3 regions of the Psychrobacter sp. CX10 genome follow, and region 3 is predicted to be linked to each of the others. Evidence: predicted binding sites of a transcription regulator. Region 3 holds the regulator's gene; each other region holds the start of a gene.
The links. Region 3 encodes PhoB, which activates phosphate uptake and scavenging genes when phosphate is short. Its sites were predicted from a motif close to TGTCATNAANCTGTCATAA; they were not measured.

Region 1 (10,256 bases), 270 kb from region 3:
AAAACAAGTTATCGAGGCTGTTGCTCGCGGTCGTGAGCGTATCAAAAGCTTTAACATCGATTTAAAGTAACCGTTTTAAAGTGGCTTATTTAAAACAGCGTTTAGACTTAGCTTTTAGCAAATAAATATTTGAAAATAATAGGATAAAATAATGACAGCTACCTTTGATCCAAAAGCAAACCTGGTTTTTTGCCGCAAATATCAACTAGATTTACCCAAAATGTCAAACCCGCCTTTTCCCAATAAAAAAGGGGAGGAGCTTCAAAACACAGTGTCTAAAAAAGCTTGGGATGAATGGTTGGAACTGCAGACCATGCTCATTAATGAGAACCATCTAAGCATGCTAGACCCTGAAGCTAAGAAGTTTATAAATGAGCAACGCGAGAAGTTTTTAGACAATGCTGACTATGAGCGACCTGCGGGTTATACGCCTCCGTCTTAACCCTACCTTAATATGATTGAAATATATGGGGCTATTTATAATTAGTATATGTCACTGACAGAGAATATTTCTAAATAGCCCCTATTATTAAAGAGCTATCCGCAGCAAAGTCTGATTAAACTTAATGAGCTGTGCTGTCTTTATTTTCTTTTTTTATTCCAATACATAGTCCTAACATCACTAAAAAATATATTGGTGTCGCTGAAATATAGGCTAAAGGCAACATCCACATAAAAAATAAACTACGCATCTCGCCAGTGGCGCCTTGCCCAATCACTAAATCAGTGAATACCAAATAAAAATACGCCATCATAATACTCAAAAATGGAAAAAGAAGACCGGTAAATATCATAAGTGACCAAGTATACTCAGGAGTATCTTGCTGAGTTTTTTTCAGTAATTGGTAGTTTGTTCGCCCGAACACAAGCAAAGCAAATAGTATGACAACATAGAGCGAGATACTTGTTAAAACTTTAGCCACAGCATTCAATGGCTTTTGATAAGTAAATGACATCTTAGTAGGGGTTTGTTTTTTAGACGCCCAGTGCTTCGTTTGTTCTAATGGCTGATCAAATTCTGCATCAATATCCACACTTATATAATCCGTATTACCTTCGAAATTAAAGGAGAGTCTAGTCCCTTGATACGCTGCTGCAGGTTTGAAATTAGCAAATCTATATTCAAAGGAGTTTATGCCCGTCCAATCGCTTCCATAGTAAGACGAGTCTACGCTATAGGTAGTACGGATAGTATGCTTACCTTTATCTAGATTTGAAACTATAAACTGTGAATATTCTTGATAAGAACGAAAGGGTTCAACTCCATTTTCGCTCATAAAAGTCGTGCTATTTAATAAACGGCTTAGGTCACCCGATGCATCAATGTCTTCTTGGTTAGCTGTAACAACAGCTCGATCATTTTGACTGTTGTTTTGCGAACCTCTATTTTCAGTAGAATAAATTGTGTCCGCATCTTCCAGTAGATTTGGCTCAATTATCTGTGCTTCAACAGGTTTACCATCAATGCTAATGGATATTTTTTTATCTTCATAATAAGTAACATCACCATACGTGTTAAAAATTACTGGTACTTGCAGTCCATCCTGTGTGTTTATAATATGATATTCGGCATGATACGTTGCGGTATCAAAATCTGCATCTGCATCAATGTTGATAACTTCTGACAATACTTTTATATTTTCATTAAAATCAGCTGATCCTATAGAAGTACCTTGAAACATAATGGGTTGAAACGCAAAAGCTGGCATTATCATTATAAAAACGATAACAGCATAGCCTATTATATGAATCAGTTTTTTTATCACCCTTTTCAATAGAACTTTACCTTTAAATAAATCTTATGCTCTTTAAATAAATCTTATTATCTTTAAACAGTTAATAAATATAAGTGTACAGCTTTTAATCAGAAGCAGAAACTATATGGTGATAAAAATTAAAAAAAGCCAATATCTTTATGATATTAGCTTTTATAATTAATACTTACCTTACTTATAAAATCACCTTATTCACCATTACGCGCCGCCAAACTTTCAGAAGCTTCTTGTACAGTTTGTTCTATAAATAGAAAGTCGGTATGACGCACATCTTTACCACTACTACAGTAGATAACAAGCTCTGCAATATTGCGCGCATGATCACCAATACGCTCAAGTGCACGAAGTACCCATAAAATATTAATAACCTTAGACACATGCCTGCTATCTTCCATCACATAGGTCATCAATGATCGACTGGCAGACTGATACTCAGTATTTACCGTATTATTACTTTGTAGTACTGATAACGCCTGCTCTGGGTCTAGACGCGTAAACGCGTCTAATGAATCGAGCAACATGAGGCGAACCTGATTGGATAAATGCTGTACTTCTGAATAGCCACGTGGCGATGCGCCCTCTTCGTGTAACTTTCGAGCCATGCGTGCAATCTTGCTCGCTTCATCCCCTACCCGTTCAAGATCCACAACCCCTTTAGACAAGGCCATAATCAATCTTAAATCGCTGGCAGCAGGTTGACGTTTGGCAACCAGCAAAATCACCAATTCATCAACCTTGATTTCCATTTGGTTAATCACGTCATCCGTTTCAATAACTTGATTGGCAATCTTCAAATTACTGTCGATAAGTGAATGCGTGGCCGAGGTGACTTGTTCAGCAGCCATACGACCCATTTGCATAAATAGATCGATACATTCTTTCAAATCATTATCAAAACTTTTAGACGAATGTTTTTCATTTAGTGGCATAAGGGCCCTTTTAAATATTTTAAATCTGCTAAAACGCTTTAATCTCTTGATACAATTAAGGCTACATTTTAGGTGTCATTCTAGCCGTAACGACCCGTAATATAATCTTCAGTGGCTTTTTGCGCTGGATTAGTAAATACTTGATTGGTCTCACCCATCTCAACCATATCACCTAAGTACATATAACATGTATAGTCAGAAACGCGGGCTGCTTGCTGCATGTTATGGGTTACGATAGCGATGGTGTAATCATGCTTTAGATCTTCAATAAGATCTTCAATAGCGCCAGTTGAGATCGGGTCTAGCGCTGAGGTTGGCTCATCCAATAGAAGAACTTCAGGCTTTGTTGCCACACCGCGGGCGATACATAACCGCTGCTGCTGACCGCCTGATAACGACAGACCTGATGCTTTAAGTTTGTCTTTCACTTCTGGCCATAGTGCTGATTTTTTAAGTGCCCATTCTACTCGATTATCCAGTTCAGCTTTACTTAGCTTTTCGTAAAGACGCACACCGAATGCCACATTGTCATAAATTGACATAGGAAACGGCGTAGGCTTTTGAAAGACCATACCAACACGTGCACGTAGCAAGTTGACATCCACATCTTTTGACAAAATATTCTTGCCATCAAGAATAATTTTGCCATCAGCATGCATACCAGGATATAAATCGTACATACGGTTAAACGTACGTAGTAAAGTAGACTTACCACAGCCTGACGGACCGATAAAGGCCGTAACATTTTTTTCAGGGATATCTATATTAATGTCTTTGAGCGCTTTGAAATCGCCATAATAAAAATCTAAATCACGAATTTCCATTTTGGCTGGCGGCATGTTATCTGGTAGATCAGCCACTGTTTGTTTCGTAAAAGACGCGGTATCAGGCTGCTCTTGCTGATTACCTGTCTCGATTGGCTGCTCTAACATCGTGTCATTGCTGTTTTTAACGAGTTTATTATCTGTCAATGGTTTGCTCTCTAATACGTCTGTCATGGTAGTACCTTATAAATATATGAAAAAAATGAATTAAACTTAATCGTCGTTGGATGATTTATTTAATTTAATTTAATTACTCTAATTTACTAGCGTTTTTCTCTACCAATAATACGGGCGATAATGTTAAGCCCCAATACGGATAAAGTAATCAGTAACGCGCCTGCCCATGCAATCATATTTTGAGTATCATCAGGAGCCGCAGCAAATTGGTAAATAGTCATGGGTAAGTTCGCCATGGCGCTGCCCATATCCCAGCTAAAGAACCGGTTGTTCAACGCTGTGAATAATAACGGGGCGGTTTCACCAGTAATACGTGCAAACCCTAATAGAACACCAGTTATTAAGCCTGATTTAGCAGCTTGCATCGTCACTGATGTCACAACTTTCCATTTAGGCGCACCCAGCGCATACGAAGCTTCTCGTAACTGATTAGGGACTAGATTGAGCATCGTCTCGGTACTGCGAACCACTACGGGTATAATGATAAGCGATAGCGCGACAGCACCAGCCCACCCTGAGAACCCGCGATTACTGACCATCAATGTAAAAATAAATAAACCAATAACAATAGACGGTGCCGACAGTAGAATGTCGTTTAAAAAGCGCGTCGCTTTACCCAGCCAAGATCCTTGAGAGAACTCGGCCAAATAAACACCGGCTAACAAACCTACTGGCGCACCAATAAGCAATCCTGTACCTGCTATCATAAATGAACCAACAATAGCATTACGCAGCCCGCCTATGGTGTTTGGCGGCGGCGTATCGGCTGTGAAGATAGGCATCGTTAGCATGGCTTCCATACCTTTGCGTAGCAGATCAAACAGTATCCAGCCAAGCCATACTAACCCAAATGTCATCGCTAAGACGGCAAACACTAGCCCAATCACATTCAAAAATTTACGTTTTGTGTAGAGCGACTTATTCATTCGTTGCTCAAAGCTTTGTGATGGCCTTGAGTTGTTGTCTAATGTTGCACTGGAGTGTGATGTCATGTTGTGATCCTATCAATACCTGTCATACCAATTTGAATTTGTGTCACGCTTAGGTGACTAAATTTACTATAGTTAAAGACGTCTAAAATAATTAAAAGGCAACCGAGTGCAGGTACTACTCATGTAGGCTTAGCAAGGATAACGCCGTAACCGTTTAGTAGTTCGCTGACTATAAGCTACTTTTCTATTTACACCACTTAAAATTAGTTACCCGCTCTCTTATCAATTCGTGACAACATAATTTTGGAGATGGATAAAACAACAAAGGTAATGACAAAAAGTATCAACCCTAAATGTAATAATGTAGCAACGTGCATTTCACTTGAGGCTTCTGCAAATTCATTTGCGATAGCAGAGGTAATGGTGACACCAGAACCGAAAAGGTTGGAGTTGATGTTGTAGGTATTACCTACTAAGAAGGTGACCGCCATGGTTTCGCCCAAAGCGCGACCCAGTCCTAAAATAACACCCCCGACCACACCAGCTTTAGTGTAAGGTAAGATTATTTTATACATAACCTCCCAAGTGGTTGCGCCCGCACCATATGCAGATTCTTTTAAAAGCTCTGGTACTACTGAAAAAACATCGCGCATCGTTGCCGCAATAAATGGAATAATCATAATGGCTAAGATAAGCGAGGCGGTGAAAACACCGATACCTAGTGGCGGGCCACCAAATAGGCTGCCTATCATTGGGATAGGCCCGAGATGCTCAATTAAAAAAGGTTGAACATACTTGGCAAATAAGGGCGCTAATACAAAAAAGCCCCACATGCCATAAATAATTGATGGGATACCTGCCAATAGCTCAATTGCCATACCTAAAGGTCTACGCAACACTACCGGACAAAGTTCAGTTAAGAAAATAGCAATACCAAAGCTTACGGGCACCGCAATTAAAATAGCAATAAAAGAGGTGACAATTGTGCCGTAAATTGGCGCTAATGCTCCGTATTCATCATTGACGGTACTCCAATCAGAGCTGGTATAAAACCCAAAACCAAATTCTTGAATACTCGGCCACGCACCTATAATCAACGATACGAGTATGCCGCCTAAAGATAACAGTACTAGCAAAGCGAACAATTTGGTCAAATTGACAAACAGAAAATCGTTTCTTTTTTGTTTTGCTAGCTGAGCGTGTAAGTCAGACATGGTGTCCCCAACGTATGGTTTTCTTTGGCTTAAAAAATCTTGGGCTAAAATCTTTTTCTTTATATAACTTTTGTTTTAAGTAATAAGGCAAGTAAATGAGAGGTCAATTACTTGCCAGTTGCCTTAAATGTTCATTGACAGTGACAAGTCAATCTTGTTACTTAGCGGTATAAACAGGTTGACCATCAGCGCCAACCACTTTATTCCACTCATCTTTAAATAAAGCAACGGCTTCGTCTGGGAAAGGAACATAATCTAGGTCCAGCGCAGCTTGATCGCCTTCGTTATAAGCCCAGTTAAAGAAGTTTAATGCGCCAGCAACTTTCTCTGGATTTTCTGGGTTTTTGTGTACTAAGATAAAGGTGGCAGCAGCGATAGGCCATGCATCGGCAGTGTCTGAGTTTGCAATAACCTTGTAGAACCCTTCTGCTTGTGACCAATCAACGTTGCCAGAGGCCGCGAATGAGTCAGCTGATGGCTCAACACGATTACCAGCAGCGTTAACCATTGCTGTATGCGACATATTGTTTTGTTTGGCATAAGCATACTCAACATAACCGATTGAGTTAGGGGCTTGTTTTACCATACCTGCAACGCCTTCGTTACCTTTACCACCAACGCCTGTTCCAGTTTTATCCGTTGGCCATTCAACACTTTTATCAACACCCACATTAGCCCAGTCGCTTGATACTTCATTTAGGTAGTAAGTGAAGTTAAACGTCGTACCAGAACCATCTGAGCGGTGAACCGTCGTAATATTAGCATCAGGAAGCTCAACACCCTCATTTAGGGCAGTAATCGCAGGATCATTCCACTTGGTAATTTTACCTAGATAAATATCAGCCAGAACTTCACCACTTAATACCAATTGACCAGGCTCGATACCTTCAACATTAACCACTGGTACTACGCCGCCGATAACGGTAGGGAACTGGATAAGACCCGCTTCATTCAAATCTTCTGGCTTAAGTGGTTTATCCGATGCGCCAAAATCAACCGTTTTTGCTTTGATTTGTTTGACACCACCAGATGAGCCGATAGAGTTATAATTAACTTGTCCTTTAGTAGCGCCTTGATAGTCAGCTGACCATTTTTGATAGATAGGTGCTGGGAATGAAGCGCCCGCGCCGCTGACATTCATTTCTACGCCTTCAATATCGGTATACTGATCTGTGCTAGTAGTCGTAGCTGGAGCTTCACCAGTTACAGGTGCTGTTGCTGCGGTGTCATCTGTGGTTGTAGCAGTGTCTTCTGTTTTTGTATCGCAAGCAGTTAAACTTAAAATACTGGCAACTGCTACAGCTAATAATGAATGGCGCATGGTCTCTCCTAAAGAGTTATGAGTTATAGCTATCAAATATTAAGATTAGGAAGTTGACGGTTGTTATAATGTCGACTTCGTTATTGGAATGATGCTATTTTGCGCTTCAAATATGACAGTTTGATGAAATATTTAATTTTTGTATAAATATGTTAATCCAATAGTCTCATTAGCATAGCCAGTTAAAGGACAGTTTTATGTGCTTTTTAGTTTGGAAAAACTTCATTAAGACTTCATTAAATAGGTACGATGAAATTAAGTAATATACGAAAACCTTTAAATATAGATAATTCCCTATACTGTAAGCTTTCTTTACATTTAGTTAACGCTTTAGAAATATATTTAATACCTAACACCTGTATAATTCGTGCACATTAATTTGGTACTGCAAGTTTTTTTAATTGTTGCAACTCGGCAAATATGCCTCATATAGTTGTATTCACGAAATTTGTGACATTCAGTTTATGACACCTCGTTTGTGACACCTAGTTTGCGAATAGTTCCAATCATTAAAATTATTACAGGTATGACCTATGAAAAAACTTTTTATGCCCTTTACGCTTCTGTTGACTATGTTGTTAGCAGTGCCCGCTCAAGCAGGCATGGCATCTTGGTATGGACCAGGTTTCCACGGCAAAAGAACGGCATCAGGTGCTATATATAATATGTACGCTATGACTGCGGCCCATAAATCGCTACCTTTTGGCTCAAAAGTTAAAGTAACTAACCTTAAGAACAACAAGTCTGTCGTGGTTAAAATCAATGATCGTGGCCCATTTACGCCTGGCCGTGTTATCGACTTATCAAAAAAAGCGAATCAAGCGCTTAGCTGCAACTTATGTAAAGTAGATGTTGAAGTTATTAGTAAAGGCGATGGCAAATATCGCAGACAGTAAGTTTTGCATTTATTCACCATGCATCAATTCGATAAAGCGCCAACTTAGTTGGCGCTTTTTTATTGTCTTAAATGGTGCTGTTATTAGATTTTTAATTGACCCTGTTATTGATATCAAAGTTTGATAAGATAGCCATATCAATAATTGTAGACTCGGGGTGCAGACCTGTTGTTACTAATAATGGCCATTGACCATTAGGAATGACAATCAAGCGTTTGCTGAGACATCACCCGTTGAACCTGATGCGGTTAATACCGCCGTAGGAAAGTCATTGCAACTCCCCTATATATTATTTAACGACATAGTACATTACCGACTTTTCAATCATTCTAGCTTTTTAAGCTATATTTTGATTTCAATTATAATTGAGTAATAAATAGCCGGTTATTAAAACTACTTATTTTATAGTTATGCGCTTACTTTGTTATCGCTTAGCCTTTGTTTTAATCGCTAAGTCTGACTAGGTAAAAACGTCACTATAATTAACTAAAAATAGGTATTGCCTTAAAACTGAATTTACTTCATCTAAGGTCTGTTAATAATGAATAGGGTTTGAGCTGTTCTAATAGGCAGTCTCTGCACTCACTGAGTCTTTTTTACTTTCGGTTTTAGCTTTGATGCTAAAACCAGTGTTGACAGTTGCCATACGGCATTTGTAAAAAAGGACAGTTCCATGAATAATGCAGAAAATTTTATAAAAACCCCTGCCCACCGTAATACGAAAGACAAACTTTTTGATGAAGAAGCCCGCGATTTAACCCGTAGCCTGCCCGCATCAAAAAAAGTCTATATCGAAGGCTCTCGCCCTGACATCCAAGTTCCCATGCGTGAAATCACCCTGATCGACACCCCTACCGGTGGCTTTGGCCTTGAAAGTAGTGAAAAAAATCCGCCTTTTTATGTTTATGACACCTCTGGCTGCTATACCGATCCCAATGTTGATATTGATCTGACCAAAGGCTTGCCAAAGCTACGTGACAAATGGATTGAAGAGCGAGTCGATACCGAACGCCTAGCAGGTTTGTCTAGTAACTATGGCAAAGAGCGCGCCCGTGATATCAAAACTGCCAATATTCGTTTTGCCCATATTGATAAGCCGCGCCGTGCGAAGACTATCAATGGTAAGGCGGGCAATGTCACTCAAATGCATTATGCACGCCGCGGTATAATCACCCCTGAAATGGAATATATTGCTATTCGTGAAACCCAAATGCAGCATAAGTTAACCGACATGCGTCAACATGATGGGGATAGCTTTGGTGCCAATACGCCTAAGATTATCACGCCAGAGTTTGTGCGTGATGAAGTGGCAGCTGGTCGTGCCATTATTCCGAACAACATCAACCACCCTGAGTCAGAGCCGATGATCATTGGGCGTAATTTCTTAGTGAAGATTAACGCCAACATTGGTAACTCAGCACTCGGCTCAAACATTGATGAGGAAGTCTCCAAAATGACGTGGGCCACACGCTGGGGGGCGGACACCATCATGGATTTATCTACGGGTAAAAACATCCACGAAACCCGTGAATGGATAATCCGTAACTCCCCTGTGCCTATCGGTACAGTCCCTATTTATCAGGCGCTTGAAAAAGTGGACGGCGTGGCTGAAGATTTAACTTGGGAAATATTCCGTGATACGTTAATCGAACAAGCTGAACAGGGCGTGGACTACTTTACGATCCATGCGGGCGTGTTACTGCGTTATGTGCCTTTAACGGCTAAGCGCTTAACCGGTATCGTCTCACGTGGTGGGTCTATCATGGCACAGTGGTGTCTAGCACATCATAAAGAAAGCTTCTTATATACCCACTTCGAAGATATCTGTGAAATCATGAAACAGTATGATGTGGCGTTTAGCTTAGGCGATGGTTTGCGCCCTGGTTGTATCCAAGATGCCAATGATGAAGCTCAGTTTGGCGAGCTACAGACACTTGGCGAGTTGACTCAAGTGGCGTGGAAACACGACGTTCAAGTGATGATTGAAGGGCCGGGTCACGTTGCCATGAACCGTATTAAGGAAAACATGGATCTACAACTTGAGATGTGCCACGAAGCGCCTTTTTACACGCTTGGTCCATTGACTACCGATATTGCCCCCGGTTACGACCATATCACTAGTGCTATCGGCGCTGCGATGATTGGGTGGTTCGGTACGGCAATGCTGTGTTATGTGACCCCAAAAGAG
Region 2 (10,256 bases), 1.5 Mb from region 3:
AGCTTTGATCCATCAGGCCACTTCCCAATTTCTATCGCTAATTTAAACGACTCCACTAATTCAGGTGTCATTGCGTTTAAAATTTTTTGTTTATCCATGATGCCCTCTATGACATATACGAGTACGTAAGTGCTAGAACTTTCAAATCAATTAGCTACAGTATAAATCAAACAATGAGACAAGGTTTTGGTTAAGCTGTATACCTCTAAGTTTATTGATAGATAATAAAAGTAGAATTTCACTCAGGACGAACTAATGATTATTTAATCATCATCTCCATCTAAGGAAAATTCTTCTGCATGTACGTTCCAATTAAGCTTGGTACGGCATGCTTTATAAAAATCAAATCCAGGAGGATGAATCAGGGTTAATTTGTCTGGATGTTTTCTAATATGCAGCCGCTGATGTTGATCAATTTGTATACTTTGCTTACCATCCGCGCTTACCATGGGCTGGGTGCGATTGTCTTTATGGATTCTTATAATAATTTCACTTTGATCGCTTACCACTATGGGTCGACTTGAGAGGGTGTGTGGATGCATAGGTACTAAACATATGGCATCTAAACTTGGATGTATGATCGGACCCCCACCTGATAAGGCATAAGCTGTAGAGCCTGTGGGCGTCGCAACAATTAATCCATCGCTGTGCTGACGGTAGACATCTAATCCATCAATCTTGAGCTGAAAATCTATCATATGTACAGATTTACCGGCATGTAGAACCACGTCATTTAGCGCCATATCCTGATGAATAACCTCACGCCCTTCTCTTATTTCCATTGTGAGTAAAAAACGTTGATCGAGTTGATAGTCACCCATAAGCACTTGACGTAACTTGGTCCCTACTTCATCAGGATTGACATCTGTTAAGAACCCTAAACGGCCCCTATTGACACCCAGCACGGGGACTCGGTATCTAGCTAAAGCTTGGGCGGCATGTAAAATAGATCCATCTCCCCCGACTACAATGACAAGATCGCATATCTCACCAAGTAAACTACGTTTGACCATATGTAGTTTATTTAATTTCTCAAGTTCCAATTCTGGTAAACCAGCTGTTTCAGAGTCAATATATAAATCAAGGCCCATGTCATTAATACGCTGCCCAATCTCATGAATAGTCGTAATTACGCCCCGTTTTCTGGCACGGCCCATAAGTCCAATACGTCTAAATGCAGGGTTTTTAATTGAATGAAAATGTGTCGATTCTGATAGGTTTGGAATTTTGTCAGATTGCGCAGAGCTTTCCATAGGCATTGGTAGATCTAAGTTGATTAAAATGTATCAAAGAGGATAAATCCGAAATAAAATACCTTATTATTTTTAATCTAATAATCATTTAAATGAGTAATTATATCGGGTTAATGACAGGTTTAAAGCGTATCATACTATGCTTTGTACGTCATTAATAACTGCGTACATTAAAACATACTTTTAGCGTTGAAAAATTTAGCAGGTTATATCAGAAATTATTTAAAAAGTTATTGAGTTAGAATCACTTAATTCTCATTTAAGCATTGAATTTGAGTCTATTTGTTACCATTATAACCTTATAAAGGTATCTTTGTATGTTGAATGCGCTTCAAACATTATCGATTACGCTCACTAAAATCTTTACTAACATTATTATAGTGCGCTATTATGAACGTTAATTAGCTCTATTAATTATTCTAGTTAAGAACTATTTTTTCTATTTAATTACATTGTGGCTTATATACTGCTATAAATTTGTTTGTTTATGAAGACTTAGTTCAATAAGACAGTTCCAAAATTTAACGTTTATAGAGTAACTTAAAAGCTCAAATTTATATATTAAGGGAATTAACAATATGGCAAATCCTATTGTCAGTCGTGCAGAGCTCGCAGTTGGCGGCAAGTCTATGTCCGTTAAGGGTGTTATACATAAGACCAGTTTCTTACTGGGTTTGAGTGCTATTGCTGCTTTGAGCTTCTTCTTCTTTATTGTAAGTGGTGGTATTAGTGGTGGCATGGTGCAAATGGTCACCTTTGGTAGTATGTTTATCGCATTTGGTTTAGCGATATTTATAACGTTTAAACCACAAAAAGCCAAATCTCTAGCAGCACCTTATGCCATTTTAGAGGGTTTATTCTTGGGCGGTGTGTCTATTATGTTCATGGCCATTGACCCAAGCATTCCCCTTAATGCGTTAGCGGCTACATTTGTCACTGCGGCGGTAATGCTAGGACTTTACCGTTCAGGAATGATTAAAGTCAATGAAAAATTCCGCTCAATTATGATGTCGGCTATTTTTGCAATTATGTTAATTTACATCGTACAGTGGGGCTTTGTTCTGTTCGGTTCAACGCTGCCTTTCTTGTTCCAAACAGGTGGTCTTGTTGCCATTGGTTTTAGTCTGTTCGTTGTTGTTATCGCTTCATTTAGTTTGCTATTAGACTTTGATAACATTGAGCGTGGCGTGGCAGCAGGTGTTTCTGAAGATTTTGAATGGATCTTTAGTATTGGTATTCTAGCAACACTGGTATGGATGTACTTTGAATTCATGCGTTTACTCAGTCATTTCCAAGACTAATGCTCAATAAACAGTTCAATAAGTTCAATATATAAAGGTCGAATTATTCGACCTTTTTTTTGTATAAATGTTTTAATACTGATGCTATAAAGTTATGATCTTTTTAATCTAAGGGCATTGAGCACAACCACAAGTGAGCTTAATGACATGCCTATGGCGGCTAGCCATGGCGGCACATATCCTAGAGCCGCAGGTATCAAAACTACTGTATTATAACCAATAGCCCACCGTAGATTTTGTTTGATAATATGCTGCGCTTTATCTGCTATTCGCTTGGCATCCTCTACCGCAGTAACCGCGCCATTCAATATAACACTATCGCTTGAGACTTGAGCCAAATCTGCTGCACCTGCAATTGCAGTTGAGATGTTAGCAGCGGCTAATACTGGGGCATCATTAATGCCATCGCCCACCATCATTACCACCTCCCCTTTTTCTTGAAGGGCTTTGATATGATTGACCTTATCACTAGGTGATAAACCATAATACAGTTCATCGATATTTAATTCTTTAGCGATCGATTGAGCATGTTGACTTGGATCACCAGTTAAAATGATCGTTTTAATATGCTGTGCTTGTAACGACGCAATCATTTCCGCTACGCCCTCTCGCACACTGTCATTAAAATAAAACATAGCCAGAGGCTCCCAGTCGTCATTTGCAGTAGATGACTCGTTATCTTTTTGTCTTGATAACATAACTGCTGTACTGGCGTTGTGCGTCTCTAATTGCGGGGTGTAGTCCGGATAGCTATCGTTTAAGTACGAGGACTCGCTGTTTAATTTTGTACGATTTAAGGCAAAATCCACATGTCCTAATCGATAACGGTTGTTGTTACCTGCATTATGAATAATGGCTTCTACACCCCCTGCAACATGGTGCTTCAATTGACTTACTCTTGGCAGATGCAGTTGGTAAGCGGCATCTAATAAAGCCTTTGCAATTGGGTGGCGGCTACCGACTTCTAAAGTAGCGGCAAGCGCAAGTAAGTGATCAGTATTAACCGCTTCTGAACTGAATTGAGTCGTGCCGGATTCCTTATGCTGCAAATCATCAATATATAACAAGTTAGGTTTGCCATAAGTTAATGTGCCTGTTTTATCAAAAGCAACATATCTAATATCTGCTAATGTTTGAATAGTATGTCCGCGAGTGGTCAAGAACCCATAGCTTGCCAGCCGATTGGTAGATACAGTCAGTGCAATTGGCGTTGCTAACGATAATGCGCAAGGACAGGTCGCGACTAATACAGCAACTGTCGCCCACAATGCTTGAGATGGATCTATTAAATACCAGCCTATGAATACCAATACCGACAATACTAATATGCGCGCGACAAACCAGCGCGCCCAAATATCGGCTTGTTCAGCAATTTTAGGCTTTTCACTCAGCGCTCGGTTCATTAGCCGATCTATTAGTGCAATTTGGCTGTCTTCTGGCAACGCTGTAACGATCATTATAAAAGGCTGACTGTCATTCTGAGAGCCTCCTACAACAAGCTCGCCTCTTTTTTTGACGATAAGCTGACTTTCACCTGTCAGTAAACTCTGCGAGACAGTTGCAGTGTTACTACACAAGATGCCGTCTGCAACAACTTCACTACCCGCCTCAATCAGTATAATATCTCCGATGTGTAACACGTTTGCAGTCACTGATTCAGGACCTAAATCAGTTTGAGTATCGTCAATGAGCGTTTTGGCAGTCAGCAGCCCATCCCCTATCTCTGCCAATTGATCTAATTGCTCGGTCGTATATTGCTCGGTCGTATATTGCTCAGTTTTATAGTCATCGGTTATATAAAAAGCACCTTGAGCCCGATCTAATGGCTTTATATTACTATTACTTTTACTATTAGCATTGATTTTAAGTTTAGATAAATCATCGGTTTGCTCTATTGAATCTTTAGGCTGATTGGATATAAGCTGATTGACCAAGGGTAAGTCATTGCCTATACGCTGCACTAATGACGGCTCAATAACTACCAAATCATTCGCCATATTTGCCGCTTTTAAACGCGCATTGTTTTCAATATATCTACCTGCCAGTAGAAAGAAAACAAACATACTAACTGAGTCATAATACGTCTCTCCGTGCCCCATAATGGTGGCATAGACACTAGCAAAAAATGTGATGAATAGCGCAATACTTACAGGAACGTCCATGTTGACTTGACGGACTTTGATGGCTGACCATGCTGATTTGAAAAAAGGTACGGCACAATAGAAAAATACAGGTACGCTGACAAATAAAGACACCCAGCGTAAAAAGTCGCGCTGCTCAACCAGCATGCCACTAAATTCAGTATACTTACCAAAATACATACCCACTGCAAACATCATAGCCTGCATAGCACCAAGTGCCGCAATCCCTAATCGAATCAGCATTTGCTTATTATGTTTTGCAAGCATCGCTTCGTGAGTATCTTGACGATATGGCTTGGCATCGTATCCGATTTGATTGATAGAGCCCAGTATTTCACTAATGGCTAATTTGTCTTCATCCCAAACGACTCGCATACGCTGATTGGTGAGATTAACCTGACAGTTTTCGACCCCTTCAAGCTCATCAACCCTTGCTTCAATAAGCCATGTGCAAGCTGCACAGCGTAAGTTATTTACTGATAGCTCTGCTACTGAATGATTGGCATCTGAATATACAAATTGAGATTTAACATCTTCATGATCATAAGCTTTTAAACGATCAAGCTCCGTAGGCAAACTGGCGGTACGGTTAATTTCTGTACGGTCTAAATAATATTGCTCTAGTCCTGCCTCGACAATACTTTCCGAGGCCAGTTGGCACCCCATACAGCACATCAAACGCGATTCCCCGAGAATTACAGCCTTAAATGGTGTGATGGGCACAGGCTCTCCACAATGAAAACAACATCCTTCTGGTGGAAGGACTAAGTTATTAATGTCGTCTTCTAAATAAACCAGATCGGTCTGCTTGTTTTGAGAACTCTGCTGGGAATCTACAAAGGAACTAGAAGGATGGGTCATATAATTTTCACAATATATTGAATGAGCTCTGATTATTGATTTAAATTGAGAGTTATAAAATATAAGGCACGCTGCGAATAAAAAATAATTAATTAGGTAAACTTTTTAAAACAAGTAAATTAGGAAACTAACCCTTTTATTAATTTTTCTAAATTTGATGCCCTAGGTTTGTAATTCTAGGAAGTTAATTATATTATACTACGCCGTCTTATAGCATGCTGGTTAGTTTAGGTCGTGTCCCTAATAAATTAAATACGGTGTCTGTTTAAATAATTTCATATTAAATGCTTTAATACGTTTAAAAGCTTATAAACAGTCACTGAATGTGCTTCAAACCCAAGTTGTATGGAAAATAGATGAAAACAATGCGCCAAACATGCATCGCGGTGTGGTTTTAATTAATAGCATTGAAAATCATAAATTTTTACGTCATCATAACCCTGTCATCTTCAGTTGGTAAAATATCGTGTATTCAAAACCTTCATTCTCAAAAAAAACCTCTTCTTCAACGTCTCATCCAAATACGCTAAACAACGCAAACGGTGGTTTGAATCCGCTAACCCCTTCTCACGTTCCAAACCGCCCTATTCCAAACAGCTCTTTTCCAAAAAATTTGAAAAGTCAGCAAGGTGCCATTACCAGCTTTATTTTACTTATTATTATTATAGTAGGTATGCTGGTATTGGCGATGTATCTTGTAAAGCAAGACAGAGTCATAACTACAAAGTTTGAGGGTAAACGATGGAACATTCCAGCTAAGGTATACTCAAAGTCATTAGAATTATATCAAGGTGCGCCTATATCAGGGAAAAACCTTGAAAAATGGCTTGAGATGCTAAATTACCAATCCGCTTCAAATTATGACCGTACTGGCTCTTATAACAAAGCATCAGGTAAATATACCATTCATACGCGTGGCTTCAAATATAGTGCAAATGACATTGAGCCTGAGCAAGTCATTAAAATCAGCATTAATAATTCTAAAATAACAGATATTCAAAGCACTGAACCAAACGATACGGGAATAGTACGTATTGAGCCGATTACAATTGGTGGCATTTATCCTGATAATAATGAAGACCGAATTGTTGTCCCAATTAGTGAGGTGCCACAGCCCCTTATTGATGCCTTAATAGCAACAGAAGACCGTAGTTATTATGAACACAAAGGCGTTTCAGTAAAAGGTATTAGCCGCGCCATACTGAACAATTTAAAAGGCGGTAGCATGCAGGGTGGATCTACTATAACCCAGCAGCTTATCAAAAACTTTTACTTAAGCTCAGACCGTAGTTTAAAGCGTAAAGCTAACGAAGCCGTTATGGCACTTCTTTTAGAATTGCACTATGACAAAGATGAAATTTTGCAAACCTATCTGAACGAAATTAATCTAGGGCAAAACGGCAATCGATCTATAAATGGTTTTGGTTTGGCGTCACAATTTTACTTTAATAAACCATTAAAAGAGCTTCGAATAGATCAGCAAGCATTGTTGGTAGGATTAGCTAAAGGTACCTCTTACTACAACCCTAGACGCCATCCAGAACGGGCTTTAAATCGCCGTAATACCGTATTAAGTAATATGTTAGTCACTGGTAAAATAGACCAAGAGACTTATGATACTGCGATTAGCCATGAATTAGATGTGGTTGAAAAGCCGAGCGTTGGCAAAAGCCGTTTCCCCGACTTTTTAGATATTGTTAAGCGTGAACTGCGTAATAACTATCACAAAGACGATCTTAAGAACGAAGGCCTAAAAGTATTCACCACGTTGGATCCAATTGCTCAGTTAGCCGCTGATGCTGCTATAGACAAACAACTGACAACGTTACGTAAAAAGAGTGACAAGACCAAAAATTTACAAGCTGCTTTAGTAAGTGCCAATCCAGCTTCAGGCGAGTTAGTTGCAGTGGTAGGTAGTGGTAGCGAATTTACAGGCTTTAACCGCGCTATCGATGCCAATCGTCAAGTAGGTTCATTATTAAAACCTTTTATTTATATGACCGCATTAGAAAGTGGCAAGTATAATTTAGCCAGTCCTGTTAATGATAATCCTGTTACCCTAAAATTAAAAGATGGTGGCACGTGGACGCCCAAAAATTATGGGGGACGCGATCACGGCTTTGTACCTTTAACCACTGCTTTGGCTAAGTCCTATAACCAAGCGGCGGTTAATACAGGTGTAGAGTTTGGCATAGGAACGTTCATAAATCAATTGCACCGATTAGGTATCAACAAAAAACTCCCTACTTATCCATCAATCCTATTAGGCTCTGTAGAGCTAAGCCCGATGGATATGCTTGGGGTATATCAAGTTGTCGCTGCTGGTGGTTTTAGAACACCTATAATAAGTATTCGCTCTGTGGTTGATGATCGTGGTCAGATTTTGCAGCGCTCTGGGCTTGATACTAAACGCAGCATCCCACCTGGTGTAAATTATTTAACAAATTATGCCATGCAAGAAGTCGTAAGAAATGGTACTGCTAAATCTTTAAAATCTCTGGGCAGTAATTTAAACCTAGCAGGCAAGACAGGTACTACCAATGACTACCGTGATGCTTGGTTTGCAGGATATAGCGGTAACTATGTTAGCGTAGTTTGGGTAGGTCGTGATGATAATAAACCTATTGGCTTAAGTGGCGGTAGTGGGGCATTACCCGTGTGGAAAGATTACATGGGACGATTACGTTTAACGCCTGTTGATCTGGTTCAACCTGAAAATATTGAATGGTTATGGCTTCAAAACGGTACAGGTCAATTATCACATGAGAGCTGTCCTAACGCGCGTTACTTACCTGTACTCTCAAAGTATCTCCCAGAAGAGGCCAGCACTTGTGCGATACAAATCTATCAACAAGCACAATCTCAGCGTCAAATGCAGTGGTTGAGAAATGAGAACAGACAACTACTTGATCAAAGTCGTCAGAATGATACGGATAGTAGTTTGACAGAAGCTCAAGAAGAAGGTGATTATAATTACGACAATCAAAACTCAATCAATCCTAATAACTCAAATAACCCTAATAACTCTATTGACCCTAATAACCAAAGTAGCTCTGATTCCCAAAATGGCAACGCCAATAATGCTGAAACGGATGAGCAAAACGAAAATGCTGATACTTGGTATGATAGAGCGGTAGAATGGATGGAGTAGTGTGTATGCTGTAGTACAGCTATTTAGTACCCTATATAAACCCGCATACGGTTTATAATCCTAATATAGATACTCTTATGGTCAGTTACTATTTAATTGTCAGTTATTCTTTGTCGTCAGTTGCTATATATTTGCGTTATATTAAATGCTTTACTATTTTATACCCCCTTAAAACATTACTATGGAAGATTTAAAGTCTTATGATGCATACTAGCCTAGCCAAACCTCTTCAGAACAAACTTTCTATAAATTCATTATTAGTCATGGCGGGCTTAGGACTAGTAGCGTTGTCGGGGTGTCAGACCACTACTGGTATTTCTAATACAAACAGCCAGAGTACAATTGAACATCAAAGAATCGAAACACAACAACCTGTTATTAACGATACGCATCAACCTCAAAATCAAGACGTTCCCCGTGCAAGCATTGAACCAAAGGAAGATATACAGCCTCACAACAACCGTGTAGATAATCCCTTTGAAAGTGATCACACCAGACCTTCTGTACCCCATTCTACTCATGACAATAGCGTTCATAATAACAATACTCAAACCCCTACCGAGTCTAAAGCGAATGACTTTGGATTACAAAGCCCTAATACTGAACAACCCACTAGACCTAGCCGCCCTGTTAGTCCGCCTATTCGCATAGAAGATAATAGATCTGTAAATCAAATATTGCTTGAGCAAGCGCGCCAAAACTCATCACCTTCAGCTCAAGCATCTTCAAGTGGTGAAGAAGGCGACAATCTTCCTGCCTTTAGATCTTTGATGGATAAAGGCGTTTCTCAATTGCGTCAGGGTCAGACCTCCGCTGCACAAGATACCTTCACACGTGCTCAGCGCATTGCACCAAAATCATCAGCTGTTTACTTTTATCTAGGACAAGTGGCACTAAAACAAGATCAACCTTTAAAAGCAGAAGCAATGGCACGACGGGGGGTGGTAGTGGCTAAAACTTCTTCGAGAAAAACAGCCTTATGGCAAGTTATCTTAAAAGCAGGTCAGGCTCAAGGTAATCAGCGTGTGATTAATGAAGCACGTAGAGCTTTATCTAATTAACGCTTTGTCTAAATTGTAGGTTTATATTAAGGTTTCATATGAATTGACTTGTCAATTTAAGAACCCTACGTTATCACTATACTTAAGGACCACTATGGATTGGCAACAGCTACATTTGCAATGTAAAAAAGATGACGTTGATCTGGCAGAAAGCTTGTTATTAGAAGAAGGTGCACTGTCTATTAGTTTAGAAGATGCCGGTGATCAGCCTTTATTTGAACCCTTACCTGGTCAATCCCCCCTTTGGGATGAGGTTATTGTTACCGGTCTATTTGAAGCCGATACCGCTCAAGACATAGAAGCCACCGCCCAAACAATGGCAGTTTTAGTCAATGCCAGTCGAGTCTGGATTACGCCGCTTGCAGATACAGATTGGGAACGAGAGTGGATGTCGCATTATGTTCCTATCGAGTGTACAAACAATCTTTGGATAGTTCCAAAATGGCTTACCCCTCCTAACCCTGATGCTATCAATATCATGATGGACC
Region 3 (10,256 bases):
TATGTTGGTAACTGTTACTGACGTTAATGATGAGACAGTAACGGTCGATGCTAACCATCCTTTAGCAGGCAAAAAGCTAAACTTTGATGTTGAAGTTGTTGAAGTACGTGCTGCTACTGAAGACGAATTGAACCACGGTCATGTACATGGCGCTGGTGGCGTTGAGCACTAATCTTAACGCTATTAAAGCTATAGAATTACAAAGAGGCATTTTTAGTTAAATGGCTCTTTTTATTTGTCTAAAATTTGAGTAACTTATGACTTGAGGGCTTTTAATGCTGCTTTAGAGTTTTGTCTTTACAAATACGGCGGGCGGGAAAATGAACATGAAACGTTGAGCCTTTACCTTCTTCAGATTCAATAGTAAGCTTGGCTTTATGCTGCAACAAAACATGTTTTACAATAGCCAAACCAAGTCCCGTACCCCCAGTAGAACGAGAGCGGCCACTATCTACACGATAAAAACGCTCGGTTAATCTTCCAAGATGCGCCTCAGCAATACCTATCCCATTGTCCTGTACGCTAAATAGCGCCCCATCTTTGTAATCTTGCCAAGATAGGGTGATTTCGCCGTGTTTGGGCGTATATTTTATGGCATTAGTCACTAGATTTAATAGTGCACTATACAGATAAGACTCTGAGCCATATATGTTTTTTTGCGAATCAATATGTAAATCTATAACGTGGTTATACTCACGATTGTAGCCTTGTGCATCATCAAAAATATCGCTTAACAATTGCGGCATGTCGACACACTCTAAAGTGGTCGACTCTTCATTCTCAAGACGAGATAATAACAGCAAATCATTGATAATATGATTCATACGAACCGTTTGCTGGGTCATCAGATTAAAACCGCGTTTCCACTTTGGATCTAAATCTGGCTGGTCTGAGAAAGTTTCGATATATCCCATGAGCACCGTCAACGGGGTTCTAAGCTCATGGGAGACATTACCCACGAAGTCTTTACGCATTTGCTCTAAATGCTGTAAACGTGTGACATCATAAATAATAAGCAGCTTTTCTTGACCAAAATGTGTCACTTCACATTGCAAGTATCGTTCGTTATCTCGCCATGAGCGTAACCGTACGCCCTCATTAGGTGACACAGCATTCACATAATAGGACTGAAACTGCGGCACATCGATAAGGTTTAAGATGCTTCTGCCTTGATCTTCAGATCGTAGTTCAAGCAGTGTTTCTGCTGCTTGATTCCACCACTCCAAACTGTCATTTTCATCTAATAAGATAACGGCATCCTGTAGGGCCAATAACGAGCTTCTGATTTTTTTTACCAGACCCATCATTTTTTGATGCGTTAGTTGTTCTTGTTTTTTGCTGTCATACAGCTGATTGGCAATATGTGTCATACTGCCTGAAAAATCAGGCGGTGGTAAGGTTAAAGAATGGCTCATCCATGAATAAAATTGCTGTACTGAATACAAACGCCATATAAAATATATCAGCATGCTTGCAATAATACCCCATTCAACATGCCCAAAATAATGACCAGCAGTTGCCCCAATAACGACCATAAATAAAAGCCATTTGAAGTCTAACCAGAATAAGGTGGAACCATTGCTTTCTGGAGCATGAGTCGCATAAGCCGTTTTGTTTTGAGAGGCAGGCAGTATCCTTGGTGCATTCCCAGTAGGCTTTAAATCGTCATCTGCAAAGTCGTCTTTAGGCAGGGTATTAGAGGATGGGTTAGGTCTTGCAGATTTATTTTCAGTCATGCTCAATTCCACGCACGTTTAGGCACGGCAGTCTTAAAAACAGCAAAATTTAACCCAATAAGCGTAACGACGCTGGTGGTTATCAATGATTCATGACCAAATTTGTTGGCATACTGACGCCTACTATTAGATAATAAGATAATGAAATTGATCGGCATGGTTCTATGATTAGTCAATAAGGGATTAGGTTTTACTATAGATGACGTCCTGATAAAGTGCAATACGCCCTAATATAAACCCAACTTAATTGGCTTATAGTTGTTGTTATAACTGGTTTAAGCCTTAAGTGTTTAAGACTTAAGTGTTTCATTCTTTAAGCAGCCTCAGCCTATCTACTCTACAGTGCGTTAGCCGTGAACTTGCGTTGAGAAACGGTAGCCTGTACCCCGTACCGTTTGAATAAATCCTGAATAATCATAGGGTTCAAGCACTTTACGTAAGCGTCTGATATGCACATCAATGGTTCTATCCTCGACATAAACATTACCACCCCAGACTTGGTCGAGCAGCTGCGTTCGGGTATAAGCACGCTCTGGATGACTCATAAAAAATGCTAATAAACGATATTCGGTAGGCCCAATATCAACGGGCACACCATCTGCTGATAGACGCTGGCTTACGGGATCAAGACTTAGTCCCTCAGCCATTATGGGCTTTTCCCCTGATAAGGCACTACTACGTCTTAACACTGCTTTTATACGCGATACCAGCTCACGGGTTGAAAATGGCTTGGTAATATAATCATCCGCTCCTGCATCTAGACCTTGTACTTTATTGTCTTCTTCTCCGCGTGCAGTCAACATGATAATTGGCGTCTCAGAGAGCAGCTCATCTTTTTTTAACCGACGACACAAGTCGATACCGGATTGATTACCAGGTAACATCCAATCGAGCAAAATTAGCGAAGGTCGATGGTCGACCACTTGGTTATGCGCCTGCTGAACCTCTTCGGCCTGTAAGCACTTAAATCCTGCCATCTCCAGGGTAGTTACAATCATTTCGCGAATGGCAGGTTCATCTTCTACAACCAATATGCTTTCGGTATTCATGCTAATGCTGTCCTTAAATTTACGTCTACTCTAGCGGATATTTTTATATTAATACAAATATGACCGTTATATTACAACCTATATTTATGACAATTAGATGACAAGCTGTCTAATTATCAATCTTAAACCTCAATTAATATCTAAAATAAAGTTTATAGGCCCATCGTTGTCAGCTTTTACAAGCATATTCGCACCAAACTTGCCTTCGTGCACATTTGCATACTGCTGCCTAGCATATTCAACTAACTCATTAAATAGATTGTTGGCTGCCTCAGGCGCCATTGCGCCGCCAAAATCGGGGCGACGACCTTTGTCCGTTTTAGCCATCAAAGTAAATTGTGAAACTAACAACAGACCGCCTTGAACTTGCTGGACATTCAAATCAAGCTTGCCCGCTTCATTGGCAAAAATTCGATAGTTTAGGATTTTATCAATCATCTTTTTGGCCGTTTGTAAGGTGTCATCAGGGCCTATACCTATATACGCCAAAATACCCTGTTCTATCTTACCAACACTTTTCTCGTCTACTATCACTTCTGATTTGGTCACTCTTTGTATCAATGCTTTCATAAACTATTCCCATACTTTTAACCTATATTAACCATGATAAAATAACCATACACTATAGCCCTACACTAGAGCGTAAGGCACGAGGCACGAGGCACAAGGCACAAGGCACAAGGCATTATACAGTTTTAAGTCCAATATGACGCGTAGGGTTTGCTGAATGATCACTATTTAGATAACTATAATACAAGGATATATCATGAAAGATTATATTAAAAAACATGTGCAGCAGCTACTTAGCCGTGATGGGATATTTACCACGCTGCAACATGTTGTCCCGCAGCAAAAGCTAAGTGAAACCGCAGGACGTTTAGCAGCAAGCAACCATCCTATTGTTAAAAAAGCTTTTGTGAATACCTTTGCTAAAGCTTATGGCATTACGCTTGATGAGTATGCTAGAAAGAACCTAGCCGACTTTAAAAGCTTCAATGATTTCTTTACCCGCGAGCTTGCAGAAGATGCCCGTCCTATTGATGATACAGAGCATGGTATTGTATCCCCCGCTGACGGTATGATTTCGCAAATAGGACATATTAAACAAAACCAATTAATGCAAGCTAAAGGTCGGGATTATGCTGTGGACCACCTCCTTGCAGATACAGACAATGCAGATGCGAATTATTACGATTCAGGAAGCTTTGCGACAGTCTATTTAGCCCCCAGCAATTATCATAGAGTGCATATGCCCTTTGATGGCAAACTCATTGAGACCCGATATGTACCAGGTACGCTATTTTCTGTGAATAATGTCACTGCCCAAAATGTGCCCGATTTGTTCGCGCGTAATGAGCGCTTGGTATGTATATTTGAGACTCAATATGGACGTGCGGCTGTGGTATTAGTTGGCGCTATGATTGTGGCTGGTATTGAGACAGTGGCTACTGGTAAAATTGAGCGCAGTGAAAACATTCAAACCCTCAAACATACTATAAACCTCAAAAAAGGTGACGAGCTTGGCCGCTTCTATTTAGGTTCTACGGCCATAGTGGTGATGCCCAAATCTGCTGGAACGACATGGCTATCAGATCTAGAAAACGGTTCGGTCGTACAAATGGGACAGCTGTTAGGCGTTGCTGGCCTCGACAGTTAATCTTGTTTTCATCGAATTTTCATTCGTTATTCTACAATTTTGCATGGGATATTGTCATACTCTTTTAAATCCAAATTTAAATTGACTGACCCATGCCAAATTCAAAATACTCCCCTGATAGCAATACTTCTAAGACAACGTCTGATAGCAATACTTTTAAGACGACCACTGATACTATTAATACGACAAAGAATAAACCGATTGCTCATATTTCAGCTGCATCAAAACCGCGAAAACGTTATAAGAGAATTAAAGGATTATTCATTTTAGTATTTTTTTGGGCCATCGTGGTTTTGATTATGCCTAAAGAATCAGATGAACCGCAATTTGAAGGCGCATCCACTACGGCTCTACAATCCGCTTCAGCATCAACATCAACATCAACATCAGACGCACTATCATCACATTCATCCGCCTTATCAATCATTGATAACACAGCAAATACTCGTGAGGATGACAGTCCTTTTGTTGCCTCTTCTATTAGTCTAGAAGACGCCTCAATCGATAAAGTATATGTCGATAAGTCGAGCCAAAGGCTGTACCTGTTACAAGATGGTGAATCAGTAAAAAGTTATCACATTGCATTAGGAGATGCACCTCAAGGTCACAAACAGCAAGAGGGCGATGAAAAAACACCAGAGGGAATCTATACCCTTGATTACAAAAATGAAAACTCTATCGCCTATCGCTCCATACATGTCAGCTATCCTAATGAAACAGATAGAGCAAATGCAGCGGCACGTGGCGTCAGTCCTGGCGGCGCTATCATGATACATGGACAAATGAACGGCTATGGCGACTTAGCGTTTATAAACCAACAGCGAAACTGGACCGATGGCTGTATGGCGGTGACTAATGACGAGATGGACGAAATAATGGGCGCGGTCAACGTGGGCACACCCATAGAAATCGTTTGGTAGTGCACATTTTTGAACGCTAGTATTGATAGCATTAAAGTTTATACTTAACTAATAACGGTAATGACCTTTAATCGGAAAACGGAACAGCCCCGCTTCTTCTTTAGTACCTTGACCGATATTATGTATGATTAGCGGGGTGCCATCGCTGGTTGTCTTATCAGATACGATACCTATATGCGGTAAGTTATTGCCCGGTAGTCGCCAACTGACGATGTCTCCTGGCATAAAACTTGACTTATCAGAGGTTGATAAGCTCCGGCCATGTCTCTCAAAAAAAGTTTCAAGATTTGGCACCCGTCTGTGATCGATATTTTTATCTGTAGACTTAAGCCCCCACAGCTTAGGATAGGCGGACCAATTTAGCTTCATATCGTGATTGACCAACTGCTGCAAGTCTATATTCTGCAAACGATACGCCCGTATTACCACATCAGTGCACACCCCAGTCGACTGATCCACATCGCCACGAGGAAACGCTAAACTTCGATAAGCGGGGTCGTAGCTAACGGTAACCCCAATTTGTTTACGGGCATCGTTCGCAAGCTTATTGCCATCACTACTCGTATTAGTTGCATGCACCATGGGACTGAACCCTATCATCCCTACGACCAGCGCACCTGCAATAAACTTATGAAGATAGCGTAGTGTCTGATAGCTGGTTTTATTAACCAGCAGCGATATTTTAGAGGTGTTTATAGTACGACAAACTTTTGAAGTAATCACGTTAGGCACTCATTTTTTGGTTATATAAATTTATTTTGTACCTATTACTATAAACTACAATCGCTAAGTCCGTATAAAAATTCATATGAAAAAACTGTGAAGGTTCATTTGTTTACATCTAGTAGACTTTTATAAGTTTTAATGTGCTTTTTCAAGTAAGCTTCAAATATCACCTTAAATCAAATAAATTTTGCTTCAACTTATTCTATTAACGTTATAAACACCGGATAGGAGCTTATATTTTAAGTCTTTCTAGTCTTTTTAGTCGTCAATCAACCAGCCTTGCTTTGTGGCATAGCCAATTTGCAAAGCTATCCAATCATGTATCGCGGGGAAACTATCTGCTATAAAAGCATGCATAGTCGCTACCTGAGAGCGCTTAACCTTATTTTCACGCCAAGTTTTACCTTGAGTATTGAGATTTAGGAGAAATGGCAACAAACGATCTACGACCTTTAACAGCTGGGTTTCTGAACTATTACCGGTCTCTTGCTCATCCCATATTGCTAATAAATCCGTAATGCCATTTCCAGCAGTCGCTTGTAATCTCTTGATACCTTCTCGCTCATTGATAGGTGCCTTGTCTCGAGTTTCTGCATATAAAAAAGTATCACCCGCATCGATCTCGCCTAAATCATGTACCAGGGCAAGCTTAAGTAACTTTTCATGATTGACCTCAATCTTAAACTGCTCAGCTATAGACCAACACGCCATGGCCAAATGCCATGAATGCTCTGCTGAATTTTCTAAACGGTCAGTTTGGGTAACATAACTGCGCCGGTTAACACGTTTTAGGGCATCAAGCTCTAATAAAAAACGCGTGGTTTCATCAACGCTCTTTTTACATTCTGCAATTTTTAACATAACAACTCTTATAGATAATGACTTTTGTAGGGCGTATCCCTAATAACATTAAGATAGAAAATTAGAAAAGTTTAGTTTTAGCACACGGTCTAATGTTTTCAGTAACACACGCCTCTTAAGCAAACTTTTATTAACAGACCCTATTTTTCTAAATAATGCGTATACTGTTTTGTTATTAAACGTATTATGCTAGCAAAATACAACTTTATATTATAAAGTGCTAAACACTGTTTATATTTTATGCGATATCATCAAACCGCAATAGACAAGGAATGTCGATGCAATCTACACACCCTACTCCGCCTCCCACTTCTGTGGAACATAACCGCAAAAACCCCCAACATAAATGGCTAATTATTGCAGGCTTTTCTCTTTTGTTAGGCGTCAATCAATTCTTATGGCTAACCTTTGCAACCATTATAATTAGTACACAAGAGCATTTTGGCGTTAATGAGTTTTTTGCCAACCTATTGACGCTTATGTTCCCCATTGTATTTGTATTACTTGCAATTCATTCGGGTAAAATATTAGACAATGTGGGTTACAAAAAGATTGTCAGCTACGCCGCTGTTCTGATGCTGGTGGGTTCGATTATAAGATGGTTGGGCGCTGAAAGTTATTTGGTAGTCTTTGGCGGTCAGCTGTTGATTGCCATAGCGCAGCCTTATATCACCAATGCGATTAATCAAGTCACAACAGACTGGTTTGATAAATCACAAATTGCAACCGTTACCGGTATAATTATGGGCGGCATGTTTTTAGCCACCGCTCTTGGAGCATTTGCACCTGCTCCCCTCGTTGATCTATTTGGTTTTAAAGAGATGCTCCTGTTTAATGTCGCAATTACCGCTGTTGCAGTATTGTTCTTCTTCTTAGTGGTGGAAGAAAAGCCAAGACAGCATGCAGTTGCCATATCAATCGATGAGATTGAGTCTTTAATGCAAAACAAACGCTTATGGTTGATTTCATTGGCTGTATTTATTGCTATGGGATATTTTAATGGACTGAGTAACTGGATAGCCCCGATACTTGAACCTAGAGGCATCAGCGAAACAACAGCAGGCATTATCACTGCCATGCTTATTGTGGGCGGCATTTTAGGTGCACTAATTATTCCTTTATTATCAGATTATTTAAACAAAAGACGTATCTTTTTAATCATGGCAACCCTAGTCGGCGCTGGGGCAACCTATCCGTTACTGTATACGACTACAGGTGCAGCAGCACTGGCTGTAAGCTTCATTTTAGGCTTCTTTTTATTGGCAGGGTATCCACTGCTTATTGCAGCCGCTGAAGACACGGTTCATCCCTCGCAAGCTGCCAAAGCAGTCGCAATGCTAATGATGATGGGTAACCTTGGCGGTGTGTTTATGGTGCTATTAATGCAAGGTGTGAAAGCAGGCACAGGCAGCTGGCTACCTACAGGGTGGGTATTAATCGCCGCTGTTATATTTGCTGCGTTTTTGGTGGTAAGAATAAAGGATCGACCTGTTCTTAATGCTGAGATAGCCTAGGGGCTTAAGCGGCTGCATAGACTAAAAATTTACGCTTATAGTCATAAGTTACGTAGCCTGAGATTAAAAGCCCAAATCACTTGAGCTTTTAATCTCTAATAACGCTTCACGTTCCTTTATTTCGAACTGCATATTTTAAGTAAATTTAAATAAGTAATCTTATTTAACCAATTGGCTAATCGCTTTAAAAGCAGGGTCTTTGCTAGAGCGGCATAGTTCAAATAAGATGGCCTCTGTTGTGGTAATCACTGCACCAGCACGGCGCATACGGCGTATGGCTTGACGGCGGTCATATGAACTTCGTGAACCTGTCGCATCAGCGATAACTACGGGCTGCATCCCGATGTCTAGTAAATCAAGTACCGTTTGCATCACGCACACATGGGTCTCTACCCCAAACACGATCACTGAGATACGATTTTGTTGTGCCAAGTAATTCCAAGTTTCATCGTTATCGCAAGCACTAAACGTTACTTTCTCAATCGCCTTAAATGCTGAGCTGTCCAGTGCAGCTTTAATATCAGGTACCGTCTCCCCAAGTCCTTTCTTATACTGCTCATTTAGCAATATAGGTACGTCTAATACCTGCAATCCCTTAATAAGTGTGACTGCCTTTTCAATTATTTTTTCATGCATATGAACATGCGGCGTTAGTTTCTCTTGTACGTCAATAATTAATGCCTGACAGTTGTCTCGCAAGATGCGGTAAGTTTTGTCCGTGGTCACTGTGGTATTCATAACACATCCTTTGTGCCCGAGGTTATAAAATTTAAATCGTCTTAAACTCTATTAAGTCATACTAACTAAATTCGGTCAAATACTTAATTCTTAAACTTGTTAATTGATTGATTTTAAAATTATTTTATTCGGATTTATTGAACATTATCATTCTACTTCTATTCATCAATATTAACTATGGTAATTTGACGCTCGTAATAGCCCATATGACCATAATTACCAACCTTACTCACCAAAGCTTTAACACGCACTCTATTTAAGTGATAAAACGTATCAGTAACGCCCCTTTTTTTGACCAAATCATCTAAGATATGGTTAGGATCAAACACATGATACTCAATACCAGCTTTAGTCGTGAAACTAAACTGCTCAAGGGTTTTGTTAATACTGCCAACTAATATTTGCGGCTCTATAGTGTCAAGATTGGTCTTATCCGTAATATACCCCGCCATCAACTTACTGTTGGATAATAAACTTAGACCCACCCCAAATGCAGATACTAATAAAACTTTGGATAAAGTAGCTGATTTGTTTTTAGTTCTAGACGAACTTTTAGTTTTAGACGAACTTTTAGTTTTAGACGTACTTGTAGTTTTAAGCGAGCTTTTAGTAGAGTTGTTAGACATGATAGAGTGACCTGTTAGCTGTCATTGAAAGTAACTGATAAATTAAAATTATATACAGTAAGCCATTAAAGAAACAATTAAGAATAGTAGACGATAAAAAACACCTCTAACATTACGCTAGAGGTGCTTAAGATGCAAGAATGAATAAATTAATTGTCTATGCTAACGAGCAATCAAACGTCTAGCAATTAAACACGTTCAATAACAGTAGCAATACCTTGACCTAGACCAATACACATTGTGGCTAGACCAATTTCAGTATCCATTTGTTCCATTGCGTTTAATAAAGTAACTGTGATACGCGCACCTGAACACCCTAGTGGGTGACCTAGAGCAATAGCACCACCATTTACGTTAATGATGTCTTGTTTATCTAATAGGTCAAGCGACTTAAGAACAGATAACCCTTGAGCTGCGAATGCTTCGTTA

Region 1: the regulator PhoB is predicted to act here: its motif matches at 7,283-7,301, upstream of pstS (phosphate ABC transporter substrate-binding protein PstS).
Region 2: the regulator PhoB is predicted to act here: its motif matches at 1,354-1,372, upstream of AC21OH_RS03125 (NAD(+) kinase).

Annotation. Positions count from the first base shown of each region.
Region 1 is NZ_CM177736.1:2,533,603-2,543,858, forward strand. Features, by position in the region: gene argH (argininosuccinate lyase) at 1-70, shown strand, start outside; gene AC21OH_RS10230 (oxidative damage protection protein) at 152-442, shown strand; gene AC21OH_RS10235 (hypothetical protein) at 564-1,715, opposite strand; gene phoU (phosphate signaling complex protein PhoU) at 1,964-2,704, opposite strand; gene pstB (phosphate ABC transporter ATP-binding protein PstB) at 2,785-3,702, opposite strand; gene pstA (phosphate ABC transporter permease PstA) at 3,792-4,697, opposite strand; gene pstC (phosphate ABC transporter permease subunit PstC) at 4,901-5,851, opposite strand; gene pstS (phosphate ABC transporter substrate-binding protein PstS) at 6,009-7,172, opposite strand; gene AC21OH_RS10265 (septal ring lytic transglycosylase RlpA family protein) at 7,706-8,068, shown strand; TPP riboswitch at 8,212-8,351, shown strand; gene thiC (phosphomethylpyrimidine synthase ThiC) at 8,742-10,256, shown strand, end outside.
Region 2 is NZ_CM177736.1:763,320-773,575, reverse strand. Features, by position in the region: gene AC21OH_RS03130 (YeaC family protein) at 1-98, opposite strand, end outside; gene AC21OH_RS03125 (NAD(+) kinase) at 264-1,157, opposite strand; gene AC21OH_RS03120 (Bax inhibitor-1/YccA family protein) at 1,832-2,554, shown strand; gene AC21OH_RS03115 (heavy metal translocating P-type ATPase) at 2,647-5,556, opposite strand; gene mrcB (penicillin-binding protein 1B) at 6,230-8,707, shown strand; gene AC21OH_RS03105 (tetratricopeptide repeat protein) at 8,908-9,768, shown strand; gene prmA (50S ribosomal protein L11 methyltransferase) at 9,863-10,256, shown strand, end outside.
Region 3 is NZ_CM177736.1:2,263,551-2,273,806, forward strand. Features, by position in the region: gene AC21OH_RS09105 (FKBP-type peptidyl-prolyl cis-trans isomerase) at 1-172, shown strand, start outside; gene phoR (phosphate regulon sensor histidine kinase PhoR) at 273-1,736, opposite strand; gene phoB (phosphate regulon transcriptional regulator PhoB) at 2,084-2,785, opposite strand; gene dtd (D-aminoacyl-tRNA deacylase) at 2,915-3,355, opposite strand; gene asd (archaetidylserine decarboxylase) at 3,552-4,442, shown strand; gene AC21OH_RS09130 (L,D-transpeptidase family protein) at 4,535-5,362, shown strand; gene AC21OH_RS09135 (DUF1287 domain-containing protein) at 5,411-6,085, opposite strand; gene AC21OH_RS09140 (HD domain-containing protein) at 6,347-6,949, opposite strand; gene AC21OH_RS09145 (MFS transporter) at 7,228-8,463, shown strand; gene AC21OH_RS09150 (isochorismatase family protein) at 8,623-9,201, opposite strand; gene AC21OH_RS09155 (hypothetical protein) at 9,360-9,827, opposite strand; gene fadA (acetyl-CoA C-acyltransferase FadA) at 10,016-10,256, opposite strand, start outside.